DNA from 3 places in the Streptosporangium album genome. Region 3 is predicted to be linked to each of the others. Evidence: predicted binding sites of a transcription regulator. Region 3 holds the regulator's gene; each other region holds the start of a gene.

Region 1 (5,094 bases), on a different contig from region 3:
TTCCCCTACAAGCACCCCAGGTCGGGCTCGGTGGAGGCCGACACCGAGCACTTCGTGCGCAAGTGCCGTGCGGGAGCCGACTACGCGATCACCCAGATGTTCTTCCAGGCGGACGACTACCTGCGGCTGCGCGACCGGGTGGCGGCCAGGGGCTGCGACACCCCGATCATCCCCGGCATCATGCCGGTCACCCAGTTGAGCACGATCGCCCGGTCCGAGCAGCTCTCCGGCGCGCCGTTCCCGGCGGATGTGGCGGCGAGGTTCGAGGCCGTCGCCGACGATCCGGCCGCCGTGCGCCGGCTGGGCATCGAGCACGCCGCGGAGCTCTGCCAGACCCTGCTCGACGAGGGCGTGCCCGGAATCCACTTCATCACCTTCAACCGCTCCAGCGCGACCCGTGAGGTCTTCCAGGCCCTCGACGTCGCCCCGAAGGCCGCTTTCCTGCCCGCGTAGAGCCGACCTGCCGCGCCGCCGTGCACGGCGGCGCGGCGACCGGTCCCCGCCGCTACCCGCGCAGCGGGAGCACCGCCCCGAGGATCGCATAGCGCTCGTAGCCGCCCGGGAAGACGAACTGGGTGAGAAGGTCCACGAAACCGGCACTGCGGTAGAGATGCCGGGCCGCGGTGGGCTGGTCGCGGGTGGACAGTACGGCGGTGCGTTCCGGGCGGCCGGCGCACATGCCCGTGACCAGCGTCCGGCCGATGCCCTTGCCCTGGTAGTCGGGGTGGACGTGGATCTCGGCGAGCTCCAGGGCGTCGCCGAGCCAGCCGCGCGCGCTGCCCTCGCCGTACCGCTCCGCCATGGCCTGGTGGACGACGTCGTGCCACCACTGCCCGGGGACCCCGTGGAAGCCGTAGGCCAGACCCACCGGCATCCCGTCGGGCCGCTCGGCGAACAGGCAGGTGAAGCCCGGGTGGACGGCATGGTTTCCCATGATCGTCTTTCGGCCGGAGAGCTGGTCGGCGGGAGGGGCCATCGCGGCGGTGTAGATCTCCAGGACCGCGTCCAGCCGGGCGGCGAACTCCCCGGGGCCGACCTGTCGCAGTCCGATCACCCCATGCACCCTAGCAGGGCGGACATCGACCTGGCCGGTGAAAGGTACATAAGTGGCGTTTGGTATGTCTCGTTCGACCTTTGGGTGCCTTCATCCCCTTCGGGCCCGAGAGATGCCGGCTCGGGAGGGGGGACGGGCGTGTCCCTCGCCTCTCCGTCCCGGACGCCGGGACCGTGGACGCCGGCCCCCGCGGAGCGGGGGCCGGACGGCGGTCAGCGCTCCACGTCCACCGGGGTGCCGGCGGTGAGGCGGACGAGCTCGGCGAAGGAGGTGGGGAAGACCGTGTGCGGATGGCCCGCGGCAGCCCAGACGACCGGGTGCCTGTCGAGCCAGGTGTCGACCAGCGTCCTGAGCGGGGCGGGGTGGCCGACCGGGGCGACGCCGCCGATGACCTGACCGGTGGTGGCGCGCACGAAGTCGGGGGCGGCCCGCTTGACCTTCGCCGCGCCCACCCGTTCGGCGATCAGATCGGTGTCCACCCGGTGGGCGCCGCTGGTGAGGACGAGAAGCGGGGCTCCGTCGGCGTCGAAGACCAGGCTGTTGGCGATGGCGCCGACCTCGCAGCCAAGCTGCGCTGCGGCGGTCGCGGCGGTCGGCGCGGCCTCCGCGAACACGACGATCTCGCCGGTGACTCCGTGCTCGCCCAGGACGGCGGCGACCTTCTCGACATTGGGATGCAACTTTTCTGGCACGGGGTCACTCTAAACAGGTTGACCATTGATTGCCGCTTCATTACTGATGGCAGATAAGCGTGATCCGTGCGCTATGGTCCCTTGGTCCGAGCATCGGTGATATGAGGGGATGATTTTAGGTGGGGGTTGAACGGCGGCTCGGAGTGGCCGCGCTCATGACGGCGGGGGCCGTGCTTCTCTCTTCTCTCGGCCTTTCCGGGGCCGCGAGCGCCCAGACCGTCACCGCGGCGCCGCCGGCCGTCGCGGTGAAGGCCGCGGGGGCGGCCGCGTTCGCCGCACCCGGCAAAACGCTCAAGATCGGCGCCAAGGGCGCCGCGGTCCAGATGCTGCAGACGCGGTTGAAGGAGCTCGGCTATGTGCCCGGCAAGCTCGACGGCCGGTACGGCGGGGCCACCCAGGCCGCGGTCTGGGCCTTCCAGAAGGTCAACGGCATCACACCGACCAGCACCGTGGCGCGCAGGACGTGGAACGCCCTGGAGGCCCCGAAGGCGCCCAAGGTGCTGGTGCCCAACGGCAAGCCGACCCGGGTCGAGATGAACCTCACCACGCAGGTGATGGTCCTCTACGTCAACGGCCGGGTGAAGCTGATCAGCCACACCTCCTCCGGCAGCGGGATCCCGTACTGCGAGACGGCGAACTGGGGCGGCAAGGTGCAGCGGTTCTGCGGCGACGCCCGTACGCCGACGGGCGACTACAAGACGACCTGGCGCAGGGACGGCTGGCACAAGTCCTATCTCGGCCAGCTCTACAACCCGATCTTCTTCAACGGCGGCATCGCCTTCCACGGCGCGCTGTCGGTGCCGCTGGCTCCCGCCTCGCACGGCTGCGTCCGGCTCCCCATGAACGTGGCGTCGGTGCTCCCCGGCCTGCTGGGCAAGGGCGTCCCGGTGCACGTGAGAGGTAAGTTCGTCCGATAGTCACAGGTGAAGGCCCCGGGAGATCATGATCTCCCGGGGCCTTGCCGTTTCCGGAGGGCCGGGCCTCCGTCCGTCGCCTTACTTGACACTATGAGTGATCGAATTTATGTTCGATGTAATGACGTGAGACTCGCGGATCACGTCCAGGGTGGCCGATCGTGTCCGCCTCGTCGCCACAGGCGATCGGGCCAGGTCGGGGCGGACGGGGAGAGGGGAAGCTCCTCGTCCGGCCACCCGGCGGATTTGTCGGTGGGGTCTGCAAGTGTTGACATCACCGGCGAAAACGCCGGGAGCCGCTTGTGACCTAGGAGGCTGAAGCACATGACCCCTCGGCTCAGCGATTCCGGCGGGCCCCGGTTGTCGCCCACGGCGCGGGCGCACCTGACCGACGCGCGTGACTGCCTGGAGGAGGCGGCCGCCGCCCGGACCCCCGCCACCCGTTACGTCGCCGCCCACCTGGCGGCGCTCAGGGCCGCCGCCGCCATCCTGGCCGCACGGCCGCGCCCCATGGACGGCCGCAGGCGCCGGCTGCGCAGCGCCTGGGAGCTGCTGCCCGAGGCCGAGCCACGGCTCGCCGACTGGGCGCCCTATTTCGAGATGAGCGCGACCAAGCGGGCCTCGGCCGAGGCGGGGATGACCCGCGTGGTGTCGGCGCGGGACGCCGAGGAGCTGATCTCCGAGGCGGAGCGGTTCGTCACCACGGTGGAGAAGCTGCTGGGCGTGCCCACCCAGCCCATGCTGCCCGGTCGCGTCCCCCTGGCCGGCTAGACGCGGCCGGCCCGCGCATCCGGCCGATCAGGCCGCCGAGGAGGCGGTCGGATGGGCCGCGCGGCGACGCAGCAGGAGCATGGCGGCGTCGTCGCCCAGCGGACGGCCCACGTGCCGTAGCAGGTCGGCGCGGAGCGCGTCCAGGGAGAGCTGCGGATCGGCGCCGTTCAACAGGTGGGCCCTGGTGGGAAGGGGATAGAAGTCCCCTGTTCCGTTACGCGCCTCGATGACCCCGTCGGTGTAGAAGAGCACCTGGTCGCCCGGCTCGAAGGGGATCTGGTACGGCACCGGATCGCTGGCCTTCAGCGAGCCCATGCCCAGGGGGAGCGCCTCGTCCGGAGGATCGGCGAACCACTGCGTGGAGTCGGCGCTGAGCACCATGGGCGACGGGTGGCCACAGTTGATCAAGGTGATGGAGGTCCCCCCGGTGATCTCGGCCAGGATCGCGGTGACGAACTGCTCTCCGGACAGCTCACGGGTCAGGGCGTTCTCCAGCCGGGTCACCACTCCCTGGAGCTTGGCCTCGTCGTGAGCCGCCTCCCGGAAGGCGCCGAGCACCACCGCCGCGGTCTCCACCGCCTCCAGGCCCTTGCCCTGGACGTCTCCCACGATGATCCGGACCCCGTGCGGGGTGGCGACGACCTCATACAGGTCACCGCCGATCCTGGCCTCCGCGGTGGCGGAGGTGTAGGAGACGGCGACGCCGATCCCGGGTCCGGCGCGGCGCGGGACCGGTCGCAGCAGCACGCGCTGGGCGACCTCGGCCACCGAGCGGACGTCGGCGAGCTGGCGCTCGTGGCGGAGCCGGCCGGCGCTGGCCAGCACGCTGGCCACGGTGACGCCGAGGATGGCGAGCGCGGTGATGTTGGTGCGGGGCGTCCACAGGATCTCGTTGTAGCGCCCGAGCGCGAAGCACAGTGCCAGGGCGACGACGCCGACCACCGTGGTCCTGGCCAGCCCGCAGGCCACGCTGGCGAAGGCCGGGCCGAGGGCGAGCAGCGGCAGGAGGCCGGCCGTCGGGCCGGAGCCGAAGTCGATCAGGGCCACCACGGCCATGACGATGAAGGGCAGGAGCTTCAGGGTGTCCTGGGTCCTGCTGCCTCCGACGGAGGTCAGCAGTCTCAGGAAGGCACGGGTCTTGGTCGATCCCAACAGCGCCTTGAAAGTGTCAAGACGGCTCTGCGGGCGCGTTCGAGAGTGATCATGCCGATCCTCTCCCCCTGCCATGTCCACCACATCTCGTTAAATGCCATGTCTGCCTTTTCCTACCACAGGGATCGTCAACCGTGGCGGGATGCGGGCGAGGTTCTGGCAAGAGGGAGAGATTTGCCGGATTCGCCGGGGGCGGGCACGCCGGCGATCGGCGTGCCCACCCCGGACGGACCGTCAGAAGGAGTCGACGGCGCGACGTGCCTCGGGGTCCAGGACGCCCCAGGTGATGAGTTCCTCGGTGAGCTCGGTAGGGGACTTGTCGTAGATCACGGCAAGGGAGCGCAGGTCCTCCTGACGGATGGACAGCACCTTGCCGTTGTAGTCACCACGCTGGCTCTGGATCGTGGCGGCGTAGCGGGCGAGGGCGCCTGCCTTCTCCTTGGGGAGCTGGGCAAGGCGCTCAAGGTCGATCACAAGTTTCGGTGTCGGGCCGAGCGGGCTCGGGGCGGCG
Region 2 (5,094 bases), on a different contig from region 3:
CATGACCGAGGCGACGGGCGTGCTCCAGGCGATGTTCACCTGGCGGCCGGGGGAGCTGGACGAGTTCGCCGCGTTCGCGCTCAACCACCAGCGGACGCTCACTTTGGCGCTGGCACTGACCGTGGTGTTGCTCCCGGCCTCGCGCGCGCTCGGCCCGCTGATCCAGTCGGGTCAGGGCCGTGCGGTGACGGCGGTGCGGACCGTGATGACCTGGGTAGCCGCCCCTTATGCCGCAGTGCTGGTCGCCGCGGGCACCTTCAGCCCCTTCCTGTACTACCAGTTCTGAGTGAGGCCGCCGTTGACCGCTGTCGAGACCGAACCGACGACTCCCCGGATCCAGGTCCGCCGTCCGCGGCGGCTGCCGATGCTGCTGGCGGCGGGGCTGTTCTTCTTCGGGCCTGCGCTGGCCTTCGCCGTGGGCGACCGGGCCGTCGAGATCGAGAACCGGAAGCTGCCGGACTTGCCCGCTTTGTCGGACGGCTGGGAATTCATCCCCAAGGCCGAGGCGTGGGCCGTGGCCCACCTGCCGTTGCGGCAGTACGCCGTGCGTGGCAACGTCTCCATATCCGAAGGGATATTCGGCCAGTCACCGTCGTACAACACGGGAAAGAAACCTACATATCCCCGTGTGATCGAGGGTCGCGATGGCTGGCTCTACTTCGGAGACGACGTGATCGAGGCGTGCCGACCACGCTGGAGCATCACCGAGACTCTGAACCGGACGCGCAGGCTGGCCGAGATCGTACGGAAGTCCGGCAGGCGCTTTGTGTTCACTGTGGCGCCGGACAAGACCACGGTGTATCCCGGCAGATTGCCGGCGCGCTTCCTCGGTCAGGCGTGCTTGAGAAAGCGCAAGCAGGAATTCTGGGCCGCGCTGAAGGCGGCACGCCTGCCGGGGTACATGGATCTCCGCGGGCCTCTGGAGCGGTTGCAACAGGAGTCCGGCGCTTCCGCGTACTGGCGGACCGATAGCCACTGGAACGAGCGTTCCGGCGGGCTGTACGGCACGGAACTGGCTCGGGCGCTCGACCCCGGCCTCTCACAGGGCACCCGGCTGGTCAAGACCGGGCAGATGGTCCGGGAGGGCGACATAGGCACGATGCTCGGCACACCGCGCAAGGAGACCATCGACCAGTGGACACTGGTTCGAGACGGCGTGAAGCGGGTCCGGCAGGACGACGGGCAGATGCCCCTGTCGTTCGTCACCGCCAACATGTCGACCCGAGCCCCGCTGTTCAAGCCCAGAACCTTGCTCATCGGTGACTCGTTCACCCGTAACTCACTGTCGTGGGTGACGCCGTACTTCGCGAACCTGACCTATATGCGCAGTGACGCGTCCGCCAAAGCGGGACCGGACTACGTCGCGGAGAAGATCGCCCGAAGCGAAACGGTGGTGTTCGAGATGGTGGAGCGCTATTTCGTCGGTGGGCACGGAGAGATGCTGGACGACGCGACCCTCGCCGCGATCGACAGAGCGCTGCGATAAGTCTCCACTGGAGTCTGCGTCACAAAAAGAAGGCCACCGGCCCGGCGGCCATCGCCCGCCCGGGACGTCCCGGGCGCGAGTCCGCCGGTCATGAGCACGACGGGGAGGGGCCACACTTGGAGGATGCGCCTGTCGGAGTTCTGGAGCCGGATGAGACTGCACTTCGGTGACCCGTACGCGGAGTCGTGGGCCCGCGACTACGTCATCGCCGATCTCGGCGGCCGGACGGTGAACCAGGCGCTGGCCGACGGCATCGCTGCCAAGGAAGTCTGGCGGGCCGTGTGCGGGGTGTCCGACGTCCCCGCCCGGCTGCGCTGACGGGCCGTCGGCGCCGGGCCGGTCCGACCGGCGTGTCCGGTCTAGGGCGTGCCGGTGAGCAGCTTCCCGACCAGATCGGCCACGCGCCCGGGGTCCTCGGTGTTCTCCTGGCCGTCCGGGGACCACAGGAAGAGCCAGCCGTCCCCCGCCGGGCTGGCGAAGACGATCGTCTGTCTCCCACTGTCCGGATGCCACACCCAGAGCACGGGGGCTCCGGCTCCGAGCATGCGGCCCACCAGCCCCCGGCCGGGCAGCTCGGCGGCCAGGGACTCAAGGTGGGCCAGGCGTTGCCGGGCGAACGCGGTGGTCACGTCGGGCACCTCGGGATCGTTTGCCTTCAGCATCACCGCAGGTCAGTCCGGTGACAACATGTCTGGGGGAACGCCCGGAAATGTCGCTTCCAGGATGGGGTCCGCCGTCTTCTGTGGCCTGCGCCGCCCCTGGAACACGTGATGCCGTTGAGCCACGATCGAACAGTCGTTCGGCTATATTGGACACGCCGCCACCCGTGGCGTGCTGTTCAGAAAATGTCGGTGGCACCCCGTAGCTTTCTGGCAACCGATTCAACCCGCGACCCTTCAGGGGGCTCCCATGGCGGCTAACGACCGCGAGAAGGCGCTTGAGACCGCGCTGGCCCAGATCGAGCGTCAGTTCGGTAAGGGCTCTGTCATGCGCCTCGGTGACGAGACCCGCGCGCCCATCGAAGTGATCCCGACCAGCTCCATCGCCCTCGACGTGGCCTTGGGCATCGGCGGCTTCCCTCGTGGCCGCATCGTCGAGGTCTATGGTCCCGAGTCCTCGGGTAAGACCACCGTCGCCCTGCACGCGGTGGCCAACGCCCAGAAGGCCGGCGGCATCGCGGCGTTCATCGACGCCGAGCATGCCCTCGACCCGGAATACGCCAAGAAGCTGGGCGTCGACACCGACGCGCTGCTCGTCTCCCAGCCCGACACCGGCGAGCAGGCGCTGGAGATCGCCGACATGCTGATCCGGTCGGGCGCCGTCGACCTGCTGGTCATCGACTCGGTCGCGGCCCTGGTGCCCAAGGCCGAGATCGAGGGCGAGATGGGCGACAGCCACGTCGGCCTCCAGGCCCGCCTGATGTCGCAGGCGCTGCGCAAGGTCGCCGGCGCGCTCAACAACACCGGCACCACCGCGATCTTCATCAACCAGCTCCGCGAGAAGATCGGCGTCATGTTCGGTTCGCCCGAGACCACGACGGGTGGAAAGGCGCTGAAGTTCTACGCCTCGGTCCGCCTCGACATCCGCCGCATCGAGACGCTGAAGGACGGCACCGAGGCGGTCGGCAACCGCACCCGGGTGAAGGTCGTCAAGAACAAGATGGCCCCGCCCTTCCGCGTGGCCGACTTCGACATCCTCTACGGCGTCGGCATCTCCCGTGAGGGCGGCCTGATCGACATGGGTGTCGAGCACGGCTTCGTCCGCAAGTCCGGCGCCTGGTACACCTACGAGGGCGACCAGCTCGGGCAGGGCAAGGAGAACGCCCGTAACTTCCTGAAGAGCCACCCCGACATGGCCAACGAGATCGAGAAGAAGATCAAGGAGAAGCTCGGCATCGGCCCGCGCCTCGACACCCCGGCCACCCCGCCGCCTGCGGCTCCGGCCTCCGTCCCGGTGGCCGCCGCATCCGGTCGCGGTTCCAAGGCGGCCACTCCCAAGCCGGGTGACGTCTGAGCCGGTTGACCGATGACGACGGGATCTGACTCCGGTCCGGCTGACGCGGCCGGACCAAGGGACTGGGGGGCCTGGCCGGATCTCCCGGAGGCCGATTCCTCCGGGATGGGCAGGCGAGGAGGTAGCCGGTCGCGGCGTTCGCGCCAGGATCAGCCTGATGCGTGGGAAGACTCCGTCGCGGGCGGTGGCAGCGGTTCCGCCCCGTCTGACGACTCCGGATACGGGTCGGGAGGCCGCTCTGGCGCGGAATCCCGAGGCCGGGGCGGGCGTGGGTCCCGGCGCGGGGGTAAGCGGTCCCGGAGCTCCGCTCCGGGGAGCCTGCCCGACGGGCCGGTCGATGGTTCTCCGGCGAGTCAGGGGCCAACAACGGATCCGCGGGCCGTCGCGCGGGCGATCTGTCTGCGGCTGCTGACCATGGCGCCGCGCACCCGTGCCCAGCTCGCCGAGGCGCTGCGCAAGCGTGAGGTGCCCGACGAGGCGGCCGAGGCCGTGCTGGAGCGGTTCTCCGAGGTCGGGCTCATCGACGACGAGGCGTTCGCCGCGGCATGGGTGAGCTCGCGCCACTCCGGGCGAGGTCTTGCCCGCAGGGCGCTCGCCTCGGAGCTGCGTCATCGCGGGGTGGCTGAGGACACCGTCAAGGAGGCGGTGGAGCAGCTCGACCCCGAGCAGGAGGTGGAGACGGCCCGCAGGCTCGTGGCGCGCAAGCTCTCGTCGACCCGCGGTCTGGAGTCGGCGGTCAGGACGCGGAGGCTGGCCGGCATGCTCGCCCGCAAGGGATACGGTCCCGGCCTTGCCTTCCGCGTGGTCCGTGAGGCACTTGAGAGCGAAGAGGCGGAAAATTCCGCATTTTCGGCAGAGCCGGATTACCCGTACGACGAGTAAGAAATACGCCGGGATGGTGCGTGTGGCCCGTCCGGGCGAGTGCTGTCCCGTGCCGGCAGGCCCGGATGGGATCAAGAGATCGGCGATTCACCGTGCTCTGCCGGAGATGGTGAGTGAAGAAACCCCAACCTTCATGTTTAGCCGATCCCCAAGGCTTCTTTGCTTGCCCGTTACTTCTTTGACGCCTAATCTCGACGGCAGTGAGGAGTTACTCCGCGCAGTGCGGATTGTCATAACGGTGAATTACGGACGAGCAAGCTAGACGGATGCGGGTAGACGCCGTGGCGGCGCGATCAGCCGGCGCGGTGGCGGGCCTGAGTTCATATCTGTCCTGGTGACGCCAGCACTTGGACATTCCGTGCCGTGCGTGTGACCCCTCGCGTGCCTGATATCTGCGACGCGAGGAAGGCGGAGCGCGCATGGATCCGGTTGTGATCGTCATATTGGCGGGAGCGGTTGCGGTTCTTGCCGTGGTGATGACAGCCGCGCTGATCGTGTTGCTGCGTCGCACCGGTGGAGTGAGCGGGAGGATGAGCGGTCCCTCTCCTGAGCAGGAGGCCGAGATCCAGGCCGCGCTGGAGGAGGCCAGACACGAGGCCGCCGAGATCCGCGTCAAGGCCCAGCGCGACGCGGAGGAGATCCTGCGCAGGGCCGAAGCCGCCGTCGAGGCGGCCGCCGGGCTGCGCAAGGAGGCCGAGGCCGAAAACCGGGTG
Region 3 (5,094 bases):
GACGATGTCCTTGCCGCCCAGGTCCATGTCGAACCCGGCGTCGCGCAGCGCGCGGACCTTGTCCTCCTCGCGCGCCTTGGTCTCGATGAACTCCTCGATGTCGGGGTGGTCCACGTCCAGGACGACCATCTTGGCCGCGCGGCGGGTGGCGCCACCGGACTTGATGGTGCCCGCGGAGGCGTCCGCGCCGCGCATGAAGGAGACCGGGCCGCTGGCCGTACCGCCGCTGGAGAGCAGCTCCTTCGACGAGCGGATCCGGGAGAGGTTGACACCGGACCCCGAACCGCCCTTGAAGATCACACCCTCTTCCTTGTACCAGTCGAGGATGGACTCCATCTGGTCGTCGACGGCCAGGATGAAACAGGCGCTGACCTGCTGCGGCGAGGCGGTCCCCACGTTGAACCAGACCGGCGAGTTGAAGCTGAAGACCTGGTTGACCAGAGCGTGCTTGAGCTCGTGGTCGAAGATCTCGGCATCCTCGTCACTGGCGAAGCAGCCCTCCTCGACCGCGGTCCTGGTGTAGACGCCCACCACCCGGTCGACCAGCTGCTTCAGGCTCCACTCGCGCTGCGGGGTGCCGACCGCGCCACGGAAGTATTTGGTGGTCACGATGTTGGCGGCGTTGACCGACCAGGAGTCGGGAAACTCCACGCCCCGCTGCTCGAAGTTGATCGAGCCGTCCCGCCAGTTGGTCATCACGACGTCACGGCGCTCCCAGTGCACTTCGTCATAGGGATGCACCCCGGGAGTGGTGAAGATCCGCTTCATCTTCAAACCCTTGCGCAACCGCTTGCCCCCACGCGCGGCTGCGCCACTGACCGTCTCCGTCATGACTTCCCCCTTCCGGGGCTCCGCAGAGCCCTCGAGTCGGACCACATCAACGCGCCGCCTTGTCCCCCGGCGCTCGGGGTGTGATTCAGCCCTGCTTGGCAGGACGATCCGCCCTTAACTGCATGATTTCGGTCTCGAAATCCGCCAGGGTCTCGAAACTCCGGTAGACCGAGGCGAATCGCAGGTAGGCCACCTCGTCCAGTTCGCGGAGCGGTCCCAGGATCGCCAGCCCGACCTCGTGGGCCGCGATCTCCGCCGACCCGGTCGCCCGGATGCCCTCCTCCACCCGCTGACCCAGCTGGGCCAGCGAGTCCTCACTGACCGGGCGTCCCTGACATGCCCGCCGGACGCCCGCGATCACCTTTTCCCTGAAGAAGGGCTCGGTCACCCCGCTGCGCTTGCTGACCATGAGCAGCACGGTCTCCTGCGTGGTGAACCTGCGCCCGCACTCCGGGCATGTGCGCCTGCGGCGGATGGCCCCGCCGTCCTCGGTGGACCGGCTGTCGATGACCCGCGTGTCAGGGTGCCGACAGAACGGACAGTGCACGCGTCGCCTCCTTGGCCCGGCAAGCGGCCCACCCTTCAGCCCACGTCCACGGTGTCCATGCCGAGATGCTCGCGCACATATCGAATGGTCGAGATGCGGTAATGGAAACACAATCTATGGTGAAGTGCGCCGAAGATGCCACTAGATGTTGTGGTCCAACGGTAGAAGTGTCGGCCCATGAACGCAAGTTGAGAAGGCCCTGCCGGGCGAAGTCGCTGATCAGCGCACCCCATTCGCACGGGCCGGGCGTGTCGCCCCTCCGGAGCGCTCTTCAGGAGGGGGAGCCGTCCGGCAGGTAGAGCCGGGTCCCCGGCTGGATCACGGAGCCGGACAGCCCGTTGAGATCCATGATCCGGCGGACCGTCGGGGCGAGGTCGCCCTCCCCGGTGACCGCGTCCGCGATCCCCCACAGCGTGTCGCCACCATGGACCACGACCCGCGACAGCCCTCCGCGCCCCTTCCGCTCAACCGCCGAGGCGGCGTCGATGCGCGCGGCGACCCAGAGCACCCCCAAGGCGGCCAGCACGAGAGCGGCCACCATCACACCCCTCCCCCGCCTGGTGAGCCGGAGAGGCGCACCAGAGTATCGGATGTTCCCCGCCGGACCGGGCCGCCGGGCGGGTGCCCGCCCAGCTCCCCCCGCCGCCACAGCCGTTTTCATGATGGCCCCCCCGAGCCTTCGACCTGGCCGAACACATATCGAAGAAAGATCAGCGAATCGAACACGATGTCGATCGAACTCCCGTACGATGTTGTACACCACTCCGCCGTTGATTTCCCGAACGACTCGAACAATTGTTTGAATATGATCTTCAACAGGGGTACGGTCGCCGTGTGCGACGGAAGAAACACAGATCGGGAGGCGAGGAGATCGCATGAGCGAGCACGACAAGAACGGTTCGGCTGTCAGTGACCTGGCGGTGCGCAGGCGTGACTCCCTTGGCCTCACCCCCAGGCAGCGGAAGATCCTTGAGGTGATCCGCGACTCGGTGCAGCAGCGCGGCTACCCGCCCTCCATGCGAGAGATCGGCGAGGCGGTGCAGCTCACCAGCACCTCCAGCGTGTCGCACCAGTTGACGGCGTTGCAGCGTAAGGGATACCTGCGCCGTGATCCGCACCGTCCCCGCGCGCTCGAGGTCCGCCTTCCCGGAGAGCCGGCGCTGTGGATGGATCCCGCCGGCACGGGTGATGACGAGACCCCGATCAGCCGCCCGACCGCGGCCTACGTGCCGCTTGTCGGCCGGATCGCCGCCGGTGGCCCGATCCTCGCCGAGGAGAGCGTCGAGGACGTCTTCGCCCTCCCCAAGCAGCTCGTCGGCGAAGGCACGCTCTTCCTGCTCCAGGTGACCGGCGACTCGATGATCGAGGCCGCCATCGCCAACGGCGACTGGGTGGTCGTCCGCCAGCAGCCCGTCGCGGACAACGGCGACGTGGTCGCCGCGATGATCGACGGCGAGGCCACGGTCAAGACCTTCAAGCGCAAGGACGGCCACGTCTGGCTCGTCCCGCACAACCCCAACTACGACCCGATCCCCGGCGACGAGGCGACCGTTCTGGGCAAGGTCGTAGCGGTTCTGCGCAAGCTCTGAGCCGGCGCGGCGCGGGAGCGGGCCACCGTGCCCGCTCCTTCCGGCGCTCCCACGACGGCCGCCCCGCCGCGGCGGGGCGGTCACCGCCGGAAGGGGCCGAATCCACCACAGCTCGCCCTACGGAGGCCGTACGGCGGAGCCTCCGTCATCGGGCGGCCGGGCCCGCACTCCCCCTTCCATCCACGACCTGCCGGGCGTTGCCGCCGACGGGCTCTCAGCTGCGTGCGCGGACCAACTCCACGATCGCGGTTATGTCGGAGTCGTTCCAGCCGTGCTCGGCGGCTTCCTCGTAGCGTTGCTCGATCAGCCGGGCGATCGGCAGCCGGAGCCCCTTCGACTCCGCGACCTCGACGGCGAGCCGTACATCCTTGGCACCGAGCCGCGTCGCGAACCATCCGCGGTGGTCACCCTGGAGGATGTCGTCGATCCGGTTGTGCAGGCCGGTCGCGACGGTCGGCCATTGGAAGAGGAGTTCCCTCAGCATCGCCTCGTCGAGCCCAGCGGCCTGGCCTGTCGCCACCGCCTCGGCGAGGACCGCGACCCCCGCCATCATCAGATAATTGTTCAGGAGCTTGAAGGTCAGGGCGCTGCCCGGATCGCGCCCGCAGTACCAGTGGACGGCGAAGAGGTCCGCCCAGAGGGGTTCCAACCGGTCGACGAGACCACGTTCACCGCCCAGCAGGCCCATGGACTGCCCTTCGACGACGGCCTGCGGACCTCCGAAAACCGGGGCGGCCACGAACCGGCCCCCCGGCGCCAGCTCCGCAAGCGCGCGGGACGTGTCCGGAGAGACGGTACTCATGTCCGCCACGACCTGCGCGCCGGGATCCGGTCCGAGGTCGGTCAGCCGCGCCATGACGGCACGGACCGCTTGGTCGTCGGCGAGCGACATCAGCACCGCGCCGGCGTCTCGGGCGGCCTCCGCCGGTGAGGGCGCCTCCACCGCACCTGCATCGACCGCCTCCGCCGCCTTACCGGGTGTCCGGTTCCAGACGGTGACCTCATGACCGTGTTCGAGCAGCCGCCGGGCCATCGCCCGGCCCATGCTGCCCATACCGAGCACCGATACCCGCATGTCCCCTCCCTCTGCTAGCCACTGTCTTCCTCTTCCGGCCGCCGGTCACGCGGGAAGGACACGAAAAGAGGCAGAGCCTTTAATCGATGCCGGGGCGGTCCGCGCGCCCCGGCATCCTGCCGACCTCACCTCGATCTCATCGAGCCGTTCCGCGCCGCGCGAGATACCGCAGATATTCCTTGCGGTTGAGGGGGTTGCCGTCCGACCGCTCACGTACCGGGACCGGCCCGCTCACCCGTCGATCGCCGTACGGCCGTGACCACCAGACCCCTTCGCCATGGGACAGTCCGGGCAGGTGCCGCTCGAACTCGGGCACCTGGCGCGCGGGGATGTCACCTCTGAGCGACCATGTCTCCGTGTCGCCGTAGGACTCCCGGATGTCCGCTCCGAGGGCGGCCAGTTGCGCGGTGACGGCGCTGAGCCCATCAGAGGGGACTTCGACCTCGAAGGCATGGCACGGCTCGTAGACCCGGGTCCCGGCGGTGTCCAGCGCACGCATCAGGACCAGCGGGGTGAGGTTGCGGAAGTCACCGGCCGTGCTGATCGGGGGCGCATAGCCCGTCCGGGTCAGGGTGACGGCGCAGTCGGTCACCGCCCAGCCGTAAATCCCCTGTCCAAGGGTTTGACGCACGGCGTCCTCGATCGCCCGGTGGAAAGGGCGCGGCAGCGAACCGCGTTCGACCTCCCGTCTGAAGGTGATCCCCGGTCCGGCCGCGGGTTCGATCCGCAGCCCGACGGTCGCGAAGAACTCGTTGTGACCGTGCCGGCTGATCTCCTCGTATGCCTCCCCGGCACCCACCGGGCGTTCGATGTAGATCGTCCGGCTCGGCTCGAACACGGCCTCGACGCCGAAGTCGTGGAAGAGCGTCTCCGCGATGACCTCTTTCTGAACCTCCCCGTACAGCACGACCGAGGTGCCCTCACCCGGGACGGCACGCGTGTGGATCAACGGGTCCCGGTCGGCGAGGTTGACGAGCGCGGCGTGCAGCAGCGCGGCCTGCTCGGCCCGCTTGGGCCGGGCGAGGGTCTCCAGGGTAGGCGGGGCGAAGTGC

Evidence for each region. The regulator LexA, encoded in region 3, represses DNA repair genes until DNA is damaged. The targets are predictions, from matches to a motif close to TCGAACANNTGTTCGA.
Region 1: a site for LexA is predicted at 2,762-2,777, ahead of FHR32_RS27810 (SAV_6107 family HEPN domain-containing protein). Genes of this name have one in related genera too.
Region 2: a site for LexA is predicted at 2,274-2,289, ahead of recA (recombinase RecA). Genes of this name have one in related genera too.

What each region holds. Positions count from the first base shown of each region.
Region 1 is NZ_JACHJU010000002.1:855,069-860,162, forward strand. Features, by position in the region: gene metF (methylenetetrahydrofolate reductase [NAD(P)H]) at 1-453, shown strand, start outside; gene FHR32_RS27795 (GNAT family N-acetyltransferase) at 506-1,054, opposite strand; gene FHR32_RS27800 (YbaK/EbsC family protein) at 1,267-1,746, opposite strand; gene FHR32_RS27805 (L,D-transpeptidase family protein) at 1,866-2,663, shown strand; gene FHR32_RS27810 (SAV_6107 family HEPN domain-containing protein) at 2,985-3,431, shown strand; gene FHR32_RS27815 (PP2C family protein-serine/threonine phosphatase) at 3,459-4,583, opposite strand; gene bldD (transcriptional regulator BldD) at 4,818-5,094, opposite strand, start outside.
Region 2 is NZ_JACHJU010000002.1:187,684-192,777, forward strand. Features, by position in the region: gene FHR32_RS24325 (MBOAT family O-acyltransferase) at 1-286, shown strand, start outside; gene FHR32_RS24330 (alginate O-acetyltransferase AlgX-related protein) at 365-1,486, shown strand; gene FHR32_RS24335 (DUF3046 domain-containing protein) at 1,610-1,804, shown strand; gene FHR32_RS24340 (hypothetical protein) at 1,846-2,148, opposite strand; gene recA (recombinase RecA) at 2,396-3,499, shown strand; gene recX (recombination regulator RecX) at 3,605-4,381, shown strand; gene rny (ribonuclease Y) at 4,801-5,094, shown strand, end outside.
Region 3 is NZ_JACHJU010000001.1:612,067-617,160, forward strand. Features, by position in the region: gene FHR32_RS02780 (vitamin B12-dependent ribonucleotide reductase) at 1-831, opposite strand, end outside; gene nrdR (transcriptional regulator NrdR) at 917-1,378, opposite strand; gene FHR32_RS02790 (LysM peptidoglycan-binding domain-containing protein) at 1,650-1,919, opposite strand; gene lexA (transcriptional repressor LexA) at 2,254-2,967, shown strand; gene FHR32_RS02800 (NAD(P)-dependent oxidoreductase) at 3,182-4,042, opposite strand; gene FHR32_RS02805 (elongation factor G) at 4,179-5,094, opposite strand, start outside.